Regions from separate parts of the Rahnella inusitata genome, predicted to be linked through region 2. Evidence: predicted binding sites of a transcription regulator. Region 2 holds the regulator's gene; each other region holds the start of a gene.
The links. The regulator PurR, encoded in region 2, represses purine synthesis genes. The targets are predictions, from matches to a motif close to CANGCAAACGTTTGCNTG.
Positions count from the first base shown of each region.

Region 1: I2123_RS21825 (NCS2 family permease) is a predicted target of PurR. The motif match lies at 1,092-1,109, and genes of this name have one in related genera.
Region 3: purT (formate-dependent phosphoribosylglycinamide formyltransferase) is a predicted target of PurR. The motif match lies at 1,556-1,573, and genes of this name have one in related genera.
Region 4: purL (phosphoribosylformylglycinamidine synthase) is a predicted target of PurR. The motif match lies at 2,338-2,355, and genes of this name have one in related genera.

Region 1 is NZ_CP065024.1:4,673,096-4,677,625, reverse strand. It holds gene I2123_RS21835 (glutathione S-transferase family protein) at 13-681, shown strand; gene I2123_RS21830 (hypothetical protein) at 809-1,066, opposite strand; gene I2123_RS21825 (NCS2 family permease) at 1,227-2,594, shown strand; gene I2123_RS21820 (hypothetical protein) at 2,855-3,199, shown strand; gene I2123_RS21815 (Na+/H+ antiporter) at 3,292-4,530, shown strand, end outside.
Region 2 is NZ_CP065024.1:2,231,522-2,236,051, forward strand. It holds gene I2123_RS10475 (S6 family peptidase) at 1-649, opposite strand, end outside; gene purR (HTH-type transcriptional repressor PurR) at 1,022-2,047, opposite strand; gene cydH (cytochrome bd-I oxidase subunit CydH) at 2,381-2,470, shown strand; gene I2123_RS10490 (C40 family peptidase) at 2,635-3,537, opposite strand; gene I2123_RS10495 (Grx4 family monothiol glutaredoxin) at 4,000-4,347, shown strand; gene rnt (ribonuclease T) at 4,451-4,530, opposite strand, start outside.
Region 3 is NZ_CP065024.1:2,093,729-2,098,258, reverse strand. It holds gene dbpA (ATP-dependent RNA helicase DbpA) at 1-1,389, opposite strand; gene purT (formate-dependent phosphoribosylglycinamide formyltransferase) at 1,644-2,822, shown strand; gene I2123_RS09820 (YoaH family protein) at 2,922-3,101, opposite strand; gene pabB (aminodeoxychorismate synthase component 1) at 3,281-4,530, shown strand, end outside.
Region 4 is NZ_CP065024.1:4,059,430-4,063,959, reverse strand. It holds gene tadA (tRNA adenosine(34) deaminase TadA) at 153-704, shown strand; gene mltF (membrane-bound lytic murein transglycosylase MltF) at 713-2,173, opposite strand; gene purL (phosphoribosylformylglycinamidine synthase) at 2,452-4,530, shown strand, end outside.

The DNA of each region.
Region 1 (4,530 bases), 2.3 Mb from region 2:
TAGAACAGAATTATGATTAAAGTGCATCATCTGGATAATTCACGTTCACAGCGAATTCTGTGGATGCTGGAAGAAGTGAGCGTCCCTTATGAAATTGAGCGTTATCAGCGGGATAAATCCACTATGCTGGCGCCCGCTTCACTTAAAAAAGTGCATCCTCTGGGAAAATCACCGGTGCTGGAAGACAACGGGCTGATCCTTGCCGAGTCGGGCGCCATCATTGAATACTTGCAGGAAGTTTATGATGCCGAAGGGCTGCTCAAACCGGCCGCCTTTGCCGAGCGCCAGCAATACCGTTACTGGATGCATTATGCTGAAGGTTCGCTAATGCCGCTGCTGGTCATGAAGCTGATATTTGGCCGATTAGGTAAGCCGCCGATGCCGTGGCTGATCCGTCCGATTGCCGGTGCTATCGGGCAGGGGGTGCAGAAAAATTACATCGACAAGCAGCTGGTGACCCACATGGATTACCTCGAGCAACATCTCGCCACCCATCCTTATTTCGCCGGTTATCAGTTCAGCGCAGCTGACATACAGATGAGCTTCCCGGTCGAGGCCATCAGTGCGCGCGCCGGGCTGGGTAAATATCCTCATCTGAATGCGTGGTTATCAAATGTCACGGCGCGCCCGGCTTATCAAAAAGCCCTGGAAACAGGAGGGCCATTTACGATAATGCGCTAGGCTTTTTTAAACCCTCTGAGTTTTAACACTGCTGTTATTTTTATTTCTGGCGTTCATTAGTGAAATATTTTACTTAATGAGCGCTTCTAAAAATAACCCTTAAAAACAGTCATGCTATTTTTGATTTTCATTTGTCCGATCTCTGCTCTGGTTTTCTCTCTTCTTTTTCAGTGTCTGTTTTTAATTCTGATGCCGCTTTCCTTCCTTTTCCCCCACCCGCGATTTCTCCATTGCCGTGCCCGCGTGCGCAACCGATACCGTTCAGTAAATCGCCATGGGAGTGAAATTGCAGCAAATCCGCATTTTTATTGACCGGACAAAGGTAAATTGTCGGCAAACGGAGTTGAAAAGAGGGTATAAGAGGCCGGATAATCGTTTGCGCCAAATTTTAGTCCCGCCATACGCGATGTGAGTTAAACGTTTGCCCTGCGGTGTTGATGCCGGTTTCGCCGGTGTTCATCGCAGCAGGCAGGGAAGCGAACGTGAAGAAACGATTTCATAATGACCACGCAGGCTATTCAGTAAAGACATCCAGAGGATTTCCCATGTCGAGTCAACAACCTCAAACGGGCCGCGCGATTGCGCCAAAGGGCCCGCTTGATGCTTATTTCAAAATCAGTGCGCGTGGCAGTAACGTGCGTCAGGAAGTGATCGCCGGGTTAACGACGTTCCTGGCCATGGTGTATTCGGTGATTGTGGTGCCGTCGATGCTCGGCAAAGCGGGTTTCTCTCCGACCGCGGTGTTTGTCGCGACCTGTCTGGTCGCCGGTTTCGGTTCCCTGCTGATGGGGCTGTGGGCAAATCTGCCACTGGCGATTGGTTGCGCCATCTCCCTGACGGCGTTCACTGCGTTTAGTCTGGTACTCGGTCAGCACATCAGCGTGCCGGTTGCGCTGGGCGCGGTCTTCCTGATGGGCGTGTTGTTCACGATTATCTCGGTCACTGGGATCCGTTCGTGGATATTGCGCAATTTGCCGATGGGCGTTGCGCACGGGACAGGCATCGGTATTGGTCTTTTCCTGCTGCTGATAGCCGCCAACGGTGTTGGCCTGGTGGTGAAAAATCCTTTAGACGGTTTGCCTGTCGCGCTGGGTGCCTTCACCTCTTTCCCCGTGGTCATGACGTTGCTTGGTCTGGCGGTGATTTTCGGCCTTGAAAAACTGCGCGTGCCGGGCGGCATTCTTCTGGTGATCATCGCGATTTCGATTATCGGTCTGATTTTCGATCCGGCAGTGAAATATCAGGGCTTATTCGCGATGCCTTCTCTGGCGGGCGCGGATGGCAAATCAGTGATTTTCGATCTCGACATCATGGGCGCGATGAAAGCGGCAGTCTTGCCAAGCGTTCTGGCGCTGGTGATGACAGCGGTCTTCGATGCCACGGGCACCATCCGTGCAGTCGCCGGGCAGGCTAATCTGCTGGACGAAAAGGGTCAGATCATCAGCGGCGGTAAAGCTCTGACAGCCGACTCCGTCAGCAGCATTTTCGCCTCACTGGTAGGTGCTTCTCCCGCTGCGGTTTACATTGAGTCAGCCGCAGGTACGGCGGCGGGCGGCAAAACCGGCCTGACGGCCACCGTTGTCGGCGTGTTGTTCCTGCTGATGTTGTTCCTGTCTCCGCTCTCTTATCTGGTGCCGGCTTATGCCACCGCGCCAGCGCTGATGTACGTCGGCCTGCTGATGCTGAGCAACGTTAACAAGCTGGATTTCACAGATTTTGTCGATGCCATGGCGGGTTTGTTATGCGCGGTATTTATCGTGCTGACCTGTAACATCGTCACAGGGATCATGCTGGGCTTCAGCGCGCTGGTGATTGGCCGTATCTTCTCGGGGGAATGGCGCAAGCTTAACGTCGGGACGGTGATCATCGCGGTGGCGTTGGTGGTGTTTTATGCGGGTGGATGGGCTATCTAATGCCTGGCCGGGCATTTGGCGGCCTTAATTTTTGATCGAAGTTTTCGGTTTCTCAATAGCGGTGATCGTTTAACTTACCGCGCGTAAAACTAGCAGAGGAGAAAAGCTTTTCCCCTCTGCACTCTCCTCGCTTTTTCAAACACGTGCCATGCAGACGGGCTATTTTTCAGGTCAAGACCTTGGGTTGCCACCCAAACCGGCCTTAAGAGGCGCCTGTCGCCGCGCCTCTTAAGAATCTCTGGCTCTTTCAAACATGTGCCATGCAGACGGGCTATGTTTCAGCGGCTTCTGTGATTGCCGCAAAATCTCGCCGCTGCGCGGTGCCCTCCGGTCGGGTTACAACCCGCGCAAAAAAAGCCGCGCGGTTTTCCACCTCTCCCTCCGGCGTGATTTTTGAAAGCGGCCAAAGCTTTTTAGGTCACAACTCCACCGGCTCGGAACATTTGAGAAAACCCAATACGTTGAGCAAATTTTCTGGTTTTGTTTTTTTAAATGTTGAGATGGCGCGATCGAAAAATCCTGCCGAACGGAGCAGACTGAAGACTCAGTGCTTCAGCAACGAGCCCCCGACCGTGCGTTTAAATGCGGGTTTAAGCACGCTCTGATTTAAAAAAACGCCTCTTTTGATCTACTATTCCCCCTGTATGTGTCAGACGCTGTCTGATTGAAATCATAAAAACAAGAGTCTAAGGAAAGCATGGAAATATTCTTTACCATTCTGATTTTGATTCTGGTGGTGTCGCTCTCCGGTGTCGTAACCAGAATGTTGCCGTTTCAGGTTCCTCTTCCATTAATGCAGATCGCCGTCGGTGCCTTGCTGGCCTGGCCGAATTTCGGTTTGCACGTGGATTTCGACCCGGAACTGTTTTTAGTCCTCTTCATTCCGCCGCTGCTGTTCGCAGATGGCTGGAAAACCCCGACCCGTGAATTCCTCCACCACGGGCGCGAAATACTTGGGCTTGCGCTGGTACTGGTGCTACTCACCGTCGTCGGTATCGGCTATCTGATTTATATGATGGTGCCGGATATTCCACTGGTTGCTGCGTTTGCGCTGGCTGCCGTGTTGTCACCGACCGATGCCGTGGCGTTGGGCGGGATTGTCGGCAAGGGTCGCATTCCGAAGTCGATCATGAGTGTGCTGGAAGGTGAAGCGCTGATGAATGACGCGTCCGGTCTGGTGTCGCTGAAATTCGCCATTGCCGTGGCAATGGGCACGATGATCTTCACTGTCGGTGGGGCGAGCGTCGAGTTCCTGAAAGTCGCCATCGGCGGCCTGATGGCCGGTGTCGCGGTGACGTGGTTGTACAGTAAATCGCTGCGCATCATGAGCCGCTGGAGCGGAGATGACCCGGCGACGCAAATCGTGTTCCTGCTGCTGCTGCCATTCGCGTCTTATCTGATTGCCGAACACATCGGCGTATCGGGCATTCTGGCCGCCGTCGCCGCCGGTATGACGATCAGCCAGTCCGGTATTATCCGCAATGCGCCGCTGGCGATGCGTCTGCGTGCGAACAGCGTCTGGGCGATGCTTGAGTTTGTGTTCAACGGCATGGTGTTTATCATGCTGGGCCTGCAACTGCCGGGCATTCTGGAAAACTCGATCGATCAGGCAACGCATGATCCGTCTATCGTGACCTGGCACCTGTTCGCCGACGTCGGGATTATCTACTTCGCGCTGCTGATCCTGCGTTTCGTCTGGCTGTGGGTGATGAAGAACTTCAGCAACCGTTTCCTGAAAAAGAAACCGCTGCTGTTCGGCAGCTACAGTACGCGTGAGCTGTGGGTGGCCTCGTTTGCTGGTGTGCGTGGGGCCATTACCCTTGCTGGTGTGCTGTCGATTCCGCTATTCCTGGCCGATGGTTCTGCCTTCCCGTCGCGCTATCAGCTGGTCTTTCTGGCGACCGGCGTCATTCTGTTCTCGTTAATTGCCGGTGTG
Region 2 (4,530 bases):
TAAAAGGCGTCGTACGCGCATCGTCTGGCGCGTAGTTTGTCCACCGTAATCTCCAGTTTTCAAAGGTGGGATTAATCATTGTCCCGCCCGATTTCCATTTATAAGCGCTGCTTAGCTGTTTGGTTTTATTTGTTCCCGGAATGACCTGGACTTGAGTGCCTGAACCAACCCGAGTGTAATATTTATATCTTTCATGATCGTTACGGGCATCATTAGCGAGCATCATGGGGGCTGGTGCCGCATCTGTTACAACTTTATTTAGGCGTGGAACATGAAAATCTCTGCCTGAGGGATCGACATTTCTGCTGATGAGTTGATAAGTGTAAGAATACTTCGCATTATTTCCATATTTTACTGATTTATAGCCACCGTTGTGAGCAACGCTCACGATGTGAGAGGGTGAAATTAACGTTGCAACGGCGGAGTCATCAGTGGAGCTAAAATCGGGGATCGGGAAATTTAAGAAGCCCGCAGACGTACCATCAGTTTTAAAAACCTCTACATTTTCGGCTCCGGGGGTATATTTACCCAGGTTTTCACCGAAGTCCCGGTAGTCTTGTACCGATACATCTTCACGCATTACTCCTGCGTGGGTATTGAAAATAGCACAAGAGATGAGTGTTGCGAGTACACTCGGTTTCCATTCCATTAGATTTTCCTTACTTCCATTTCAAAAGGTGAAGGATATTAGTTGAACCTTTTTGGAAAGTGAAATTTTAATTGTGCTAGTCTGCTTTCTGAAATCATGTGTAATCTTCATTTGCCTGTAATATATAGGGAAATTTTTTTTAATATGTATTTTGTATTGTTTTTTTTATAGATAACTTACGCGAATGATATTATGAAGGTAATTATTTGTAGTGGATTAATTCATGTAATAAATGAATTTACTTAATAAATAATAAGGGTCAGATATGATTTATCGTGACAAATTTTCACTAAAAATTAATGCGCGTGTTGCATAAAAACGCCTGCAAAAGCAGGCGTTAAAAGCATTAATAGCAAAGAGTAAAGGCAAACATTAACGGCGATAGTCGCGGAAAGGGCCATCGGCCACTGAGCGGCGTTCTACCAGCTTCGGATGTACCTCGATGGTCTGAGATTCTTCTCGTTTGCTGACGATGCGATCGAGCAACATCGTGAAGGCCATTTCACCCAGACGCTCTTTCGGCTGATGCACCGTGGTCAGCGCTGGTGAGAAGTAACGGGCATTACGCACGTTATCATATCCGATAACGGAAATGTCTTGAGGAACGCGCAAACCGAATTCATCGGCTGCACAAATCGCGCCCATCGCCATGACGTCACCGCCACAGAACACGGCGGTCGGGCGTTGCTTTTGCATCAGGATTTTTTGCATAGCCTGATAACCTGACTCGGGTTCGAAATCACCCTGGACGACCCATTCTTCACGCAAAGGAATATTGGCTTCGGTCAGCGCTTTCACAAAACCCTGGAAGCGGCCACCGCCGGTGTTACGCGCCAGCTGCCCCGGGATCACGCCGATATCGCGATGGCCGCGTTCAATCAGATAGCGTCCGGCCATGTATCCGCCTTCGAACGCATTATCGATGATGCTGTCGGTGAAGTTTTTACGCGCTTCGCCCCAGTCCATTACGACCATCGGGATTGACCGGTATTCTTCCAGCATGTTCAGCAGTTCATCAGGGTATTCCGCACACATCACCAGCAAACCATCGACACGTTTTTGTGCCAGCATCGCCAGGTAGGCCTGCTGCTTATCCAGATTGTTGTGTGAGTTACACAAAATCAACGTGTAGCCTTTGGAAAAGCAACTGTTCTCCACGGCTTCAATCACTTCGGCAAAATAGGGCGCTTCGCTTGACGTCGCCAGCAGGCCGATCGTTTTAGTGTTATTGACCTTCAGGCTGCGTGCGACGGCGCTTGGTGAGTAGTGCAAGTCTTTGATGGCCAGCAGAACCGCGGCTTTGGTGTCTTCGGCGACGAAACGTGTTTTATTGATGACGTGCGACACGGTTGTGGTGGAAACGCCAGCGCGCTTTGCGACATCTTTAATCGTTGCCATGTAAGGAATGACTCCTGAACTCACGTGTTTCAGCACGTTAGCATTATGTTAATCGTTTGCTTGCGTGGATTTCACTGCGGGCTTATAAAAAGGCAGTGAAATCGTTGGGTGAGTTCGTCAGAGTGAGGCGTAAAGCGCCCTCGGGAGAAATCGACCGGCACACAGGCGTGGTAACCGACAATTTTCTCTTATATTGCAGGAAAGTGGAAGTGTTATTGTGGGTTATCGCGCATGAATCAACGCGGGATTTTAGCCGGGAAGTATGAGAAAATGCGTTGGCACACATTTAGTGTGGCTAAATGAAGCGCCACAATTGATCTGTAAGGGGGTTTTATGGACCGCAATCTAAAATTGTCATTAATCACCACGGTTTGCGCTTTGCTCGTGATTGTCGCTTTCAGCTTCACCGCAGTAATGAACTAAAAGACGCGCAAGTCAGGCAATAAAAAGGGCGATTACCTGTTACAGGAATCGCCCTTTCTATTTTACGCAGTGACCTTTGCGCCGATACTCTTCCCTGCAGAAACGCTTCGTTAAATGCTATTCAATGGCTGATTAGCGAAACTTCAGACTTAACGAACTGTTTATTATCGGATCGTTTTCGGGGTCATTACCCGACGTGCGCCCACGTAATGGTCTTGCCAGTAATCATCGCCCAGGGAAGTGATTTTGATGTCTTCACCGGTACGCGGAGACTGAATAAATTTGCCGTTACCGACGTAAACCCCGACGTGGTCCGCGGCTCCGCGGTTATTGATTCTAAAGAACACCAGATCGCCTGATTCCAGCTCGCCGCGTTTCACCGGCGCTGCGTCGCGCAGGTGGTACATTTCGTTGGCCGTGCGCGGCATTTTAATGCGAATCAAATCTTTGTACGCGTAATAAACTAAACCACTGCAATCGAATCCGGTATTAGGTGAGGTGCCACCCCAGCGATAAGGCTTGCCGACCTGATGCATCAGCTTGGTCATCGCCGTTTGCTGCGCATGTTGATAACGTTTTTTATGCGTCGCACTTAATGTAATCGGCTTGCTGTCTTCTTCAACTAACTTTTTACCTTTACGGTGGCGACCATAGGCTTCTTTCTTGCTGGCCTTCGTCGTGGCGTTTTTTGCCAGAGCCTGGGTTTTAGATTTCTTGGTGGATTTGCTCTCGGCCCGGGTGGTCTTGAGTGTTTTTTCTTTTTTGCTCTCAGCCCGCGTTGTTTTTACTGTTTTCTCTGAAGCGTTTTTTCGCTTAACCAGTTCGGTGCTTTTAACTCTCTTCTTCGCATTCTTTTCGTGGCTCTGTTGTTCTTTGACCGGTGCCACTTTGGTTTTTTTTGTGGTTTTGGCAGCAACCGTCTTACGCTTTCGGCGTTCTTCAGGGGTAACCTGGTTAACGTGATTCTTTTTCTGATCGGCCGCAACACGGGTCTGCGGTGAGGCCTGGGCTATATTCAAAAATAGCTGGGTAAAGAGCAGCACAAAAAGCGTGAACAGTAAGCGCATAGCTTCGTTACCATGAGTGGTTAGGTTAAACATCAGAGATGTCAGAGTATTGCCTAAAAGAACCAGACAAAACAGCACGAATTGCCTCGATTCTAGATCATATTGTGAGAAAAAGTTAATAGCTTTTTTTATGCTGAAATAAACGCCATTTTTAGTTAAAAAAATGACCATATTTCAGTGTGTTAATATTTGAGCTAAACCATGGCGAATTGCAAATCCGGTGTTAACCCGACCGCTAAAAATGTTATTCTCGATGAATCTTTTATTTTGTGAACCCTGACGCAAGCACCGAAAATAGTGAAATAAAATGCCAGTATTGCGAAAGACCCTGCAAAAAATGGCGTTTTTATCTGACAGCTGCCATCGTTACAATAGAGGGTAGTGTGATTCAGCACCGTTTTTGAGTGCTGCGCGTGAAGAGTAATGACCGTGACAGCCTGTACCGGCTTGAGGAAGCAAGAAATGACCACTCCAACTATTGAAAAAATTCAGAAGCAAGTTTCTGAAAACCCGATTCTGCTGTACATGAAAGGTTCTCCAAAACTGCCAAGCTGCGGTTTTTCTGCACAAGCTGTACAGGCGCTGTCTGCCTGTGGCGAACGCTTCGCGTACGTTGATATCTTGCAGAACCCGGACATCCGCGCAGAAATGCCTAAGTTTGCCAACTGGCCAACGTTCCCGCAGCTGTGGGTAGATGGTGAACTGGTCGGCGGCTGCGACATCGTCATTGAGATGTATCAGCGCGGCGAACTGCAACAGCTGATCAAAGAAACGGCTGAGAAATACAAATCTTCTGAATCTGAAGAATAATCACCAGAAGTCATTGCCTGCCTGAACGGCGGTAAATGAAATAGAAAAGAGCGACATGATGTCGCTCTTTTTGTTTTTATACGCGTTGCGATCATCAGCATTTCTATCGCTGATTTTCTTCCGATGCAGTTTCATCTTCCTGCTCATCGGCACTCATTGCCAGCGGCCAGCCACCGAGACGTT
Region 3 (4,530 bases), 140 kb from region 2:
TTACCGTAAGATGATGGCTTTGCAGTTCTTGCCTTTGATCTTCCCTTCCTGCAAACGCTGCAACGCCTTTTTGGCACTCTTCTGACGAATCGCCACGTACGCGTGGATTGGGAACATATCAATTTTACCGACTTCGGCAGCGGTCAGGCCGGCTTCACCGGTCAGCGCGCCGAGAATATCACCGGGGCGGATTTTGGCTTTACGGCCACCGTCGATGCACAGGGTAGCCATGACAGGATCCAGCGCCACCGGCGTAGCGGCCAACGCCTGCGCAGCCGGCTGCCAGACAAAGGTCTGACGGGTGTAATCTTCCAGTGCGTGAACACGACCCATTTCCTGCGGCGTGACTAAACTGACGGCCAGACCGCTGGTGCCTGCACGGCCAGTACGGCCTACGCGGTGGATATGCACTTCAGGGTCGAACGACAGCTCGTAATTGATCACCAGACCGAGATCTTTGATGTCCAGCCCGCGCGCCGCCACGTCGGTGGCGACCAGCACGCGGCAACTGCCGTTGGAGAAACGTACCAGCACACGGTCACGGTCACGCTGTTCAAGATCGCCGTTAAGCGCCAACGCGCTGATGCCTTTGGCGGACAGCGCATCGCAGACATCCTGACAATCGCGCTTAGTGTTACAGAACACCACGCAGGACGTGGGCTGATGCTGATACAGCACCGCTGCCAGCAGCGACAAACGCTGATGTTTGTCGGCTTCGATAAAGACCTGCTTGATATCCGCAACGTCTTCTTCGCCTTCGATTTCGACCTTCAACGGCTGACGCTGGAATTTAGAACTAATACGCTCGATGCCGTCCGGATACGTCGCGGAGAACAGCAGAGTCTGACGGGCGGGCGGCGTGTAGCTGACCACGTCTTCAATGTCTTCGCTAAAGCCCATGTCCAGCATGCGGTCGGCTTCATCCAGCACCAGCACTTTCAGCTGATCCAGCTTCAGGGTGCCTTTACGCAAATGTTCCTGAATACGCCCCGGCGTCCCCACCACAATATGCGGCTGACGGACCAGTGATTCCAGCTGCGGGCCGATTGACTGGCCACCGCAGAGGGTCAGAATCTTGATGTTCTGGGTAAAGCGAGCCAGACGACGTAACTCTTTACTCACCTGATCCGCCAGTTCGCGGGTCGGACACAATACCAGCGCCTGAGCGTAGAACTGCGCCACGGTGATACTGTTCAGCAAACCGATCCCGAATGCAGCTGTTTTGCCACTACCGGTTTTGGCTTTGGCCAGGACGTCCTGCCCCTGCAAAATGGCAGGCAGTGAAGCGGCCTGAATCGGGGTCATTTCGGTATAACCCAGTTCGGTCAGGTTAGAAAGTTGCTCAGCGGGCAGTGTCAGGGCTGAAAAGGAATGCGTGCTCAAGGCGATAACTCTTTATGTGAGGCAAAAATCGAAGCAGCGGCAGGTGGTCTGACGCCATGGTTTGGCTAAATGATAACAGAGACGCCCGCTGACTGCCTTAAACGGCAGAAAACTGGCTGAAAAAATCCCTTGGACGCCCTGCTTTGCTCCGCGACGAATTCGGCGAACCTGCTGCGCAATCGTTTTCGTTGCCCATTAATTCAGATATACTGCGCGCCGAAATTCTCATTTTTCTTCATCACAGATCTGGGTACGAAGCTATGTTAACCATTGGTACTGCACTGCGCACCGGCGCCACCCGCGTCATGTTGTTAGGCTCTGGCGAACTCGGGAAAGAAGTGGCGATTGAATGCCAGCGTCTTGGCCTGGAAGTGATCGCCGTGGATCGTTACGCCGATGCACCGGCAATGCAGGTCGCTCATCGCAGCCATGTCATTAATATGCTGGACGGCGACGCCCTGAAACAGGTTATCGAAAGCGAACGTCCTGACTTCATCGTGCCGGAAATCGAAGCTATCGCCACCAGTATGCTGGTCGAGCTGGAAAAACAGGGTCACAACGTGGTGCCTTGCGCCGAAGCCACGCGCCTGACCATGAACCGCGAAGGGATCCGTCGTCTGGCTGCCGAAACGCTGCAACTGCCGACGTCTACTTACCAGTTTGCGGATGACGAAGCCTCTTTTCGTCAGGCTGTAGACGCAATCGGTTACCCGTGCATTATCAAGCCGGTTATGAGCTCATCGGGTAAGGGCCAAAGCCTGATCCGACGCGCAGAACAGCTGCAAACCGCCTGGGATTACGCGCAGCAAGGCGGTCGTGCCGGTGGCGGTCGCGTCATTGTAGAAGGCCTGGTGAAATTTGATTTCGAGATAACTTTGCTGACCATCAGCGCCGTTGATGGCATCCACTTCTGCGCGCCAATCGGCCATCGTCAGGAAGACGGAGATTACCGGGAATCCTGGCAGCCACAGCAAATGACCGAACTGGCCCTGCAACGTGCGAAAGAGATTGCCGAAAAAGTCGTAAAAGCCCTTGGCGGCAAAGGTCTGTTTGGCGTCGAACTGTTTGTGTGCGGCGACGATGTGATCTTCAGCGAAGTTTCACCGCGCCCGCACGATACCGGCATGGTGACGCTGATTTCTCAGGATCTCTCCGAGTTTGCCCTGCACGTTCGCGCCTTTCTTGGCCTGCCGGTGGGCAATATCCGCCAGTTCGGCCCTTCCGCCTCAGCCGTTATTCTGCCTGAGCTGACCAGCAGCAACGTCACCTTCAGCGGTCTGGAAAATGCGCTGACCGGTTACAATCAGGTTCGCCTGTTCGGCAAGCCGGAAATCAGCGGAAAACGCCGTCTGGGCGTTGCGCTGGCGATTGCAGATAACGTCGAAGATGCGGTAGAACAGGCCAAACAGGCCGCCGCTGCGGTGGTCGTGAAAGGTTAATTCCTGCGAATTTCGCACAAAAAAAACCGGACGCCTGCCAAGGCTCCGGTTTTTTTTCATCACAACGTACCTGAAAGAGAAAACTTTCAGGACGGGATGTTATTCGTCTTCGTCATCAAAAATGACGGTCACGCGATCGCCTTTGTGCGTTTCACGGATTTCTGCCGCAACGGTGGCAATGGCTTCGCCGCTGCTCATGCCGTTTTCCATTAACTGGCGGATACGATCGGCGGCCTGTTCTTGTTCGTTATGTGATAGTGAAGGCATACCTGTCAGCATGGGAGGTTCCTGTTGTACGTGGTGATTGTTGCAAGATAAACAACGCCCGCAGGCTGCGGGGTTGCACAGTATACGCCTTATTCATGCAAATCGCCTGTGCTGGTTTCCGGGGGCGGAATCTATGTTAGGATCGCAGGCCTGTAACGTCATTCATCGCGCCAGAGAAACTGAAACCCGTCATGCAACCCGCTCACTCCCTTGCTTTCCACCCTTTGCCGTATCAGCCGGACGCGCTGCTGACGCAGTTCGCGCCGCTTTCAGTTTTGCCGTGGGCAATGCTGCTGCATTCCGGCGCAGCGCAACATCAGCACAACCGCTTCGATATTCTGGTCGCCGATCCGCTGGTTACTCTGACCACACGCGGTGTGGTCACGCAGATCTCGAGTAAGGGTACCGTGGCATCACGGAAAGAAGATCCGTTTGCGTTGCTGGAAGAACAGCTCTCCGCCTCGAAACTGCAGGCGGAAACCTCTGATGATTTTCCGTTTCTGGGCGGTGCACTCGGCCTGTTTGGCTACGATTTGGGCCGCCGCGTTGAGACGCTGCCAGACATCGCGCAGCGCGACATAACGCTTCCGGACATGGCGGTCGGTATTTATGACTGGGCGCTCATTGCCGATCACCATTTACAGCGTCTGACTCTGGTGTGTCATGGCGATATTCAGGCGCGTATACGCTGGCTGGAACAGCATACGCAACCGGTGAACAGGCTGCCTTTCCACCTTGATGCGCCGTGGCAGGCCAATATGAGTCGCGAAGAATACGGAGTGAAATTCCGCCGGATTCAGGAATACATTCACAGCGGCGACTGCTATCAAATCAATCTGGCGCAACGGTTCGCCACGGCCTATCAGGGTGATGAATGGCAGGCGTTTCTGCGGCTGAATCAGGCCAACCGCGCGCCCTTCTCGGCGTTTCTGCGGTTGCCGGAAAACGCCGTGCTCAGCCTTTCTCCCGAACGCTTTATCTGGCTGAAAGACCAGCAGATCCAGACGCGACCAATTAAAGGCACGCTGCCGCGCTGTGAAGATCCGGCCGAAGATGCCCGTCAGGCGGAACGTCTGGCAGCATCGGAAAAGGATCGCGCCGAGAACCTGATGATCGTCGATTTACTGCGTAATGACATTGGCCGGGTGGCGACGCCCGGCAGCGTGCGGGTGCCGGAATTGTTTGTCGTCGAACCCTTCCCGGCGGTGCATCATCTGGTCAGCACGATTACCGCCGAATTACCGGCTGACTGCCATGCCAGCGCCCTGCTGCGTGCCTGTTTTCCAGGCGGCTCTATCACCGGTGCGCCAAAAGTCCGCGCGATGGAAATTATCGAAGAACTCGAACCCCAGCGCCGCAACGGTTATTGCGGCAGTATTGCTTACATCAGCTGCTGTGGCACGATGGACAGCAATATCACCATCCGCACTCTGCTGACTGA
Region 4 (4,530 bases), 1.8 Mb from region 2:
ATTGTCTCCTGTTTTTATTTCATGGATACAAATTCATTGATAAATATCCATGAGGTAAACTGTTCAATCATTGCTGTGAATAGTTTTCTTTGACATGTCCCGCCGACGTGGGCGAGCTACCCGAAGAAAGGTATAATGACGGCCGGTTTAAAATGATTGAGGTTGAAGTGGCAGAGGTTGAGTTGGCAGAAGTAAAAGATGATGAGTTCTGGATGCACCATGCCATGAATCTGGCACTTAAAGCACAGGATGAAGGTGAAGTGCCCGTAGGTGCCGTGCTGGTTTTAGATAATCAGGTCATTGGCGAGGGCTGGAACCGTTCCATCGGTCGTCACGATCCCACCGCACATGCCGAAATTATGGCGCTGCGGCAGGGCGGCAAGGTGGTACAAAACTATCGCCTGATTGACGCCACGCTGTATGTCACGCTGGAGCCTTGTGTGATGTGTGCGGGCGCGATGATCCACAGCCGGATCCGCCGCGTAGTGTATGGCGCGGCAGACGCCAAAACCGGGGCTGCCGGTTCCCTGATCGATGTGTTGCGCCATCCGGGCATGAATCATCAGGTAGAAATCACATCCGGCATACTGGCCGATGCCTGTTCGGAACAGCTGAGCGCATTCTTCCGTTATCGTCGCAGTCAGAAAAAAGCGCTGCGGCTGGCGCAACGCGTTGCTGAAAATGGCGCACCGCCGGAAGAATGATCACAGGATTATTCCTCCAGCGCTTCCTTCGTATCCACCACCGGATAGCCCTGGCCTAACTGAGCTTGCAACGCTGCCTGTTGCGCCTGTTTTTTCTCTCTTTCCATCAGATATCCCACCAGACTGAGCTGATAGCGACGGATGTTTTCGACGTAATTATAGGCCTGAGTCCCACGCGCATAGCCGTAGGTTGTGCGGCCGATATAACGTTTTTGATTCAGCATCGGCAACCGCTGTTTTACATCCGCCCAGCTGTCGGGGTTGGCTTTCTGTTGCGCCGTCAGCTTACGGGCATCCAGCATGTGGCCGTAACCCATGTTATACGCGGCAAGGGCAAACCAGATTTTCTCATCCTGCGGAATCGTTTCCGGCATCTTTTCCATCAGCCTCGATAGATAGAGCGCACCGCCGCGAATACTTTGCTCAGCATCGGTTCTGTCATCCACGTCCAGCCCGGATGCGGTTGCACGGGTTAACATCATCACGCCACGCACGCCGGTCGGTGATTTGGCCTGTGGATCCCAATGTGATTCCTGATAAGCAATAGCAGCCAGCAACCGCCAGTCGATGTCCTGTGCGTACTTTTCAAACAGCGGCTGCAGATCCGGCAGCGTTTTGTCGATGGCATTGAGGAAGGTGCGAGTATCGACGTAATCGAAGTCGCCTACGTGGCCGAGGTATTTTTCCTCGAGTTTCTCCAGCGTACCGTCGTCGGCAATCTGACTGAAAAAATCCAGCATGGCGGCGGAGAGGCTGTCATCGTCCGGCTGCTTGCGGTAATACCAGGTGACGGGTTCATCTTCGGTGACGTCGAAGGCAACGGCCAGACGCGGATACACACGCTGCATCAGTGCAATAGTCACGGAATCGCCCAGAGTGTAATCCAGCTTGCCGTTTTCCACCTGTTGCAACAGGTCGCGCGGCGACATCTTGTCTGTGGTGCTCCACGTCAGGTTAGGGAATTTTTTGCCCGCGGCTTCGAGCGTCGCAATATGCGCGGTGCCAGCGGAAACCATGAGCGTGCCTTTAATGTCGGCGAAGCTTTTCGGGCGTGCGGCACCCTGCCGGTAAACCAGCTGCTGCGAAATGGAATAGTATTCTGGCCCGGCCCGGTAGTTTTTCAGCCGTTCATTGTTGTAAACCAGACCCGATGCCAGCATGTCGGCTTTATCGTGGTCCAGCTCACTGAACATGGCGTCAACGGTGGTGTGCTGAGAGACGACCAGCGTCACGCCCAGATAATCTGCAAAGCGTTTCGCCAGCTCGTAATCGAAGCCGAGATTACCTTCCGGGGAGTCCATAAAAGTCAGTGGAGAATTGAGCGTGCTGACGCGCAATTCTCCACGGGATTTTATTTGATCCAACTGGTCGCCATCACCCCTGTGCCACGGCACGGCAGGCCATAAGGCCAGCGCCAGCAACAGGGCGGCAATCCCCATCAGGACATAATTAATTTTTAGTCGCGTCAAATAGTTATCTCGCTGCGGCGCTCTTGTTTTTATACGATATGCTGTGCAGTTAGTATGGTTATATCCCCAGTGCTGACGCATTTTGCTCAACAAAACGGCAGTCTGCAACTTTATTCATAATGCCCGCACAAAATGTCCGCCTATAAATGAATATCAATATTCCCTGCGCAAACGGTTTCGTCGGGCGATGGCTTTCTTTATAATAGGCCGCGTTTTCCCCCTGTTGCGCCCAATGAAGCACTGTGGTCAGTGTCTTCGAAGACGAGAGATCTGTGATTATGGAAATACTGCGTGGTTCGCCCGCTTTGTCGGCTTTTCGCATTAACAAATTGTTGTCCCGCTGTCAGGATGCCCACCTTCCGGTCAGCGATGTCTACGCCGAATATGTACACTTTGCCGATGTCAGCGCACCGCTGAGTTCGGACGAACAAACCAAGTTACAACGCCTCCTGAAATACGGTCCTTCTCTCGCTGAACACGCTCCAACTGGCCGCTTACTGCTGGTCACTCCACGTCCCGGCACCATTTCTCCGTGGTCTTCCAAAGCCACTGACATCGCTCACAACTGCGGTTTATCTCAGGTGCTGCGTCTGGAGCGTGGTCTGGCATTCTACGTACAGGCACCGCAACTGACCGACGCGCAATGGGCACAGCTGGGCGCATTGCTGCATGACCGGATGATGGAAACCCTCTTCGGTAAGCTGGAAGACGCCAGCGCTTTGTTCGCACAACATCAGCCCGCGCCGGTACAGCATGTAGATGTTCTTGGCGAAGGTCGCAGCGCGCTGGAAAGCGCCAACACCAAACTGGGTCTGGCACTGGCGCAGGACGAAATTGACTACCTGATGGAAGCCTTTACGTCGTTGGGGCGCAACCCGACTGACATCGAACTCTATATGTTCGCGCAGGCTAACTCCGAACACTGCCGCCACAAAATCTTCAACGCTGACTGGGTTATCGACGGCGAAACGCAGCCGAAATCCCTGTTTAAGATGATCAAAAATACCTTCGAACAGACGCCGGACTACGTGCTTTCTGCGTATAAAGATAACGCCGCTGTAATGGAAGGTTCGCAGGTTGGCCGTTTTTACGCCGATGCGAAAGACGGTCTGTACGATTTCCATCAGGAGCAGGCGCATATCCTGATGAAGGTCGAGACCCACAATCACCCGACGGCAATTTCTCCGTGGCCGGGCGCGGCAACGGGATCCGGTGGTGAAATCCGTGACGAAGGCGCAACCGGTCGCGGGGCAAAACCAAAAGCGGGTCTGGTCGGTTTCTCCGTTTCTAACCTGCGAATTCCGGGCTTTGAACAGCCGTGGGAAGAAGATTTCGGGAAGCCGGATCGCATCGTTACCGCGCTCGATATCATGACCGACGGTCCGCTGGGCGGCGCAGCGTTCAACAATGAATTTGGTCGCCCGGCGCTGTTGGGCTACTTCCGTACTTACGAAGAAAACGTCAACAGCCACAACGGCCCAGAGCTGCGCGGTTACCACAAACCGATCATGCTGGCGGGAGGCATTGGTAACATCCGTGCCGATCACGTGCAAAAAGGCGAGATCACCGTTGGTGCGAAGTTGATTGTCCTCGGCGGTCCTGCGATGAATATCGGTCTGGGCGGCGGTGCGGCTTCTTCTATGGCCTCTGGCCAGTCCGATGCGGATCTGGATTTTGCTTCCGTACAGCGCGATAACCCGGAAATGGAACGTCGCTGCCAGGAAGTCATCGATCGCTGCTGGCAGCTCGGTGAAGACAACCCGATTCTGTTCATCCATGACGTCGGCGCAGGCGGCTTATCCAACGCCATGCCGGAACTGGTGAGCGACGGCAACCGTGGCGGCCGCTTCCAGTTGCGCGATATCCTCAACGACGAGCCGGGCATGAGCCCGCTGGAAGTCTGGTGTAACGAATCTCAGGAACGTTACGTGATGGCGGTCGCACCTGCTCAGCTCGAACAGTTCGATGCCATCTGTAAACGCGAGCGCGCGCCTTACGCCGTGATCGGCGAAGCGACAGAAGAAATGCACTTGTCTCTGGAAGACAGCCATTTCGACAACCAGCCGATTGATATGCCGCTGGACGTGCTGCTCGGCAAAACGCCGAAAATGACCCGTGACGTCACGACGCTGAAAGCGAACGGTGATGACCTTAACGCGGAAAATATTCAAATCGCTGAAGCAGTAAAACGCGTGATGCATCTGCCTGCGGTGGCTGAGAAAACCTTCCTGATCACTATCGGCGACCGCACGGTTACCGGCATGGTTGCGCGTGACCAGATGGTCGGCCCGTGGCAGATCCCTGTCGCTGACTGCGCCGTCACCACTGCCAGCCTCGACAGCTATTATGGCGAAGCG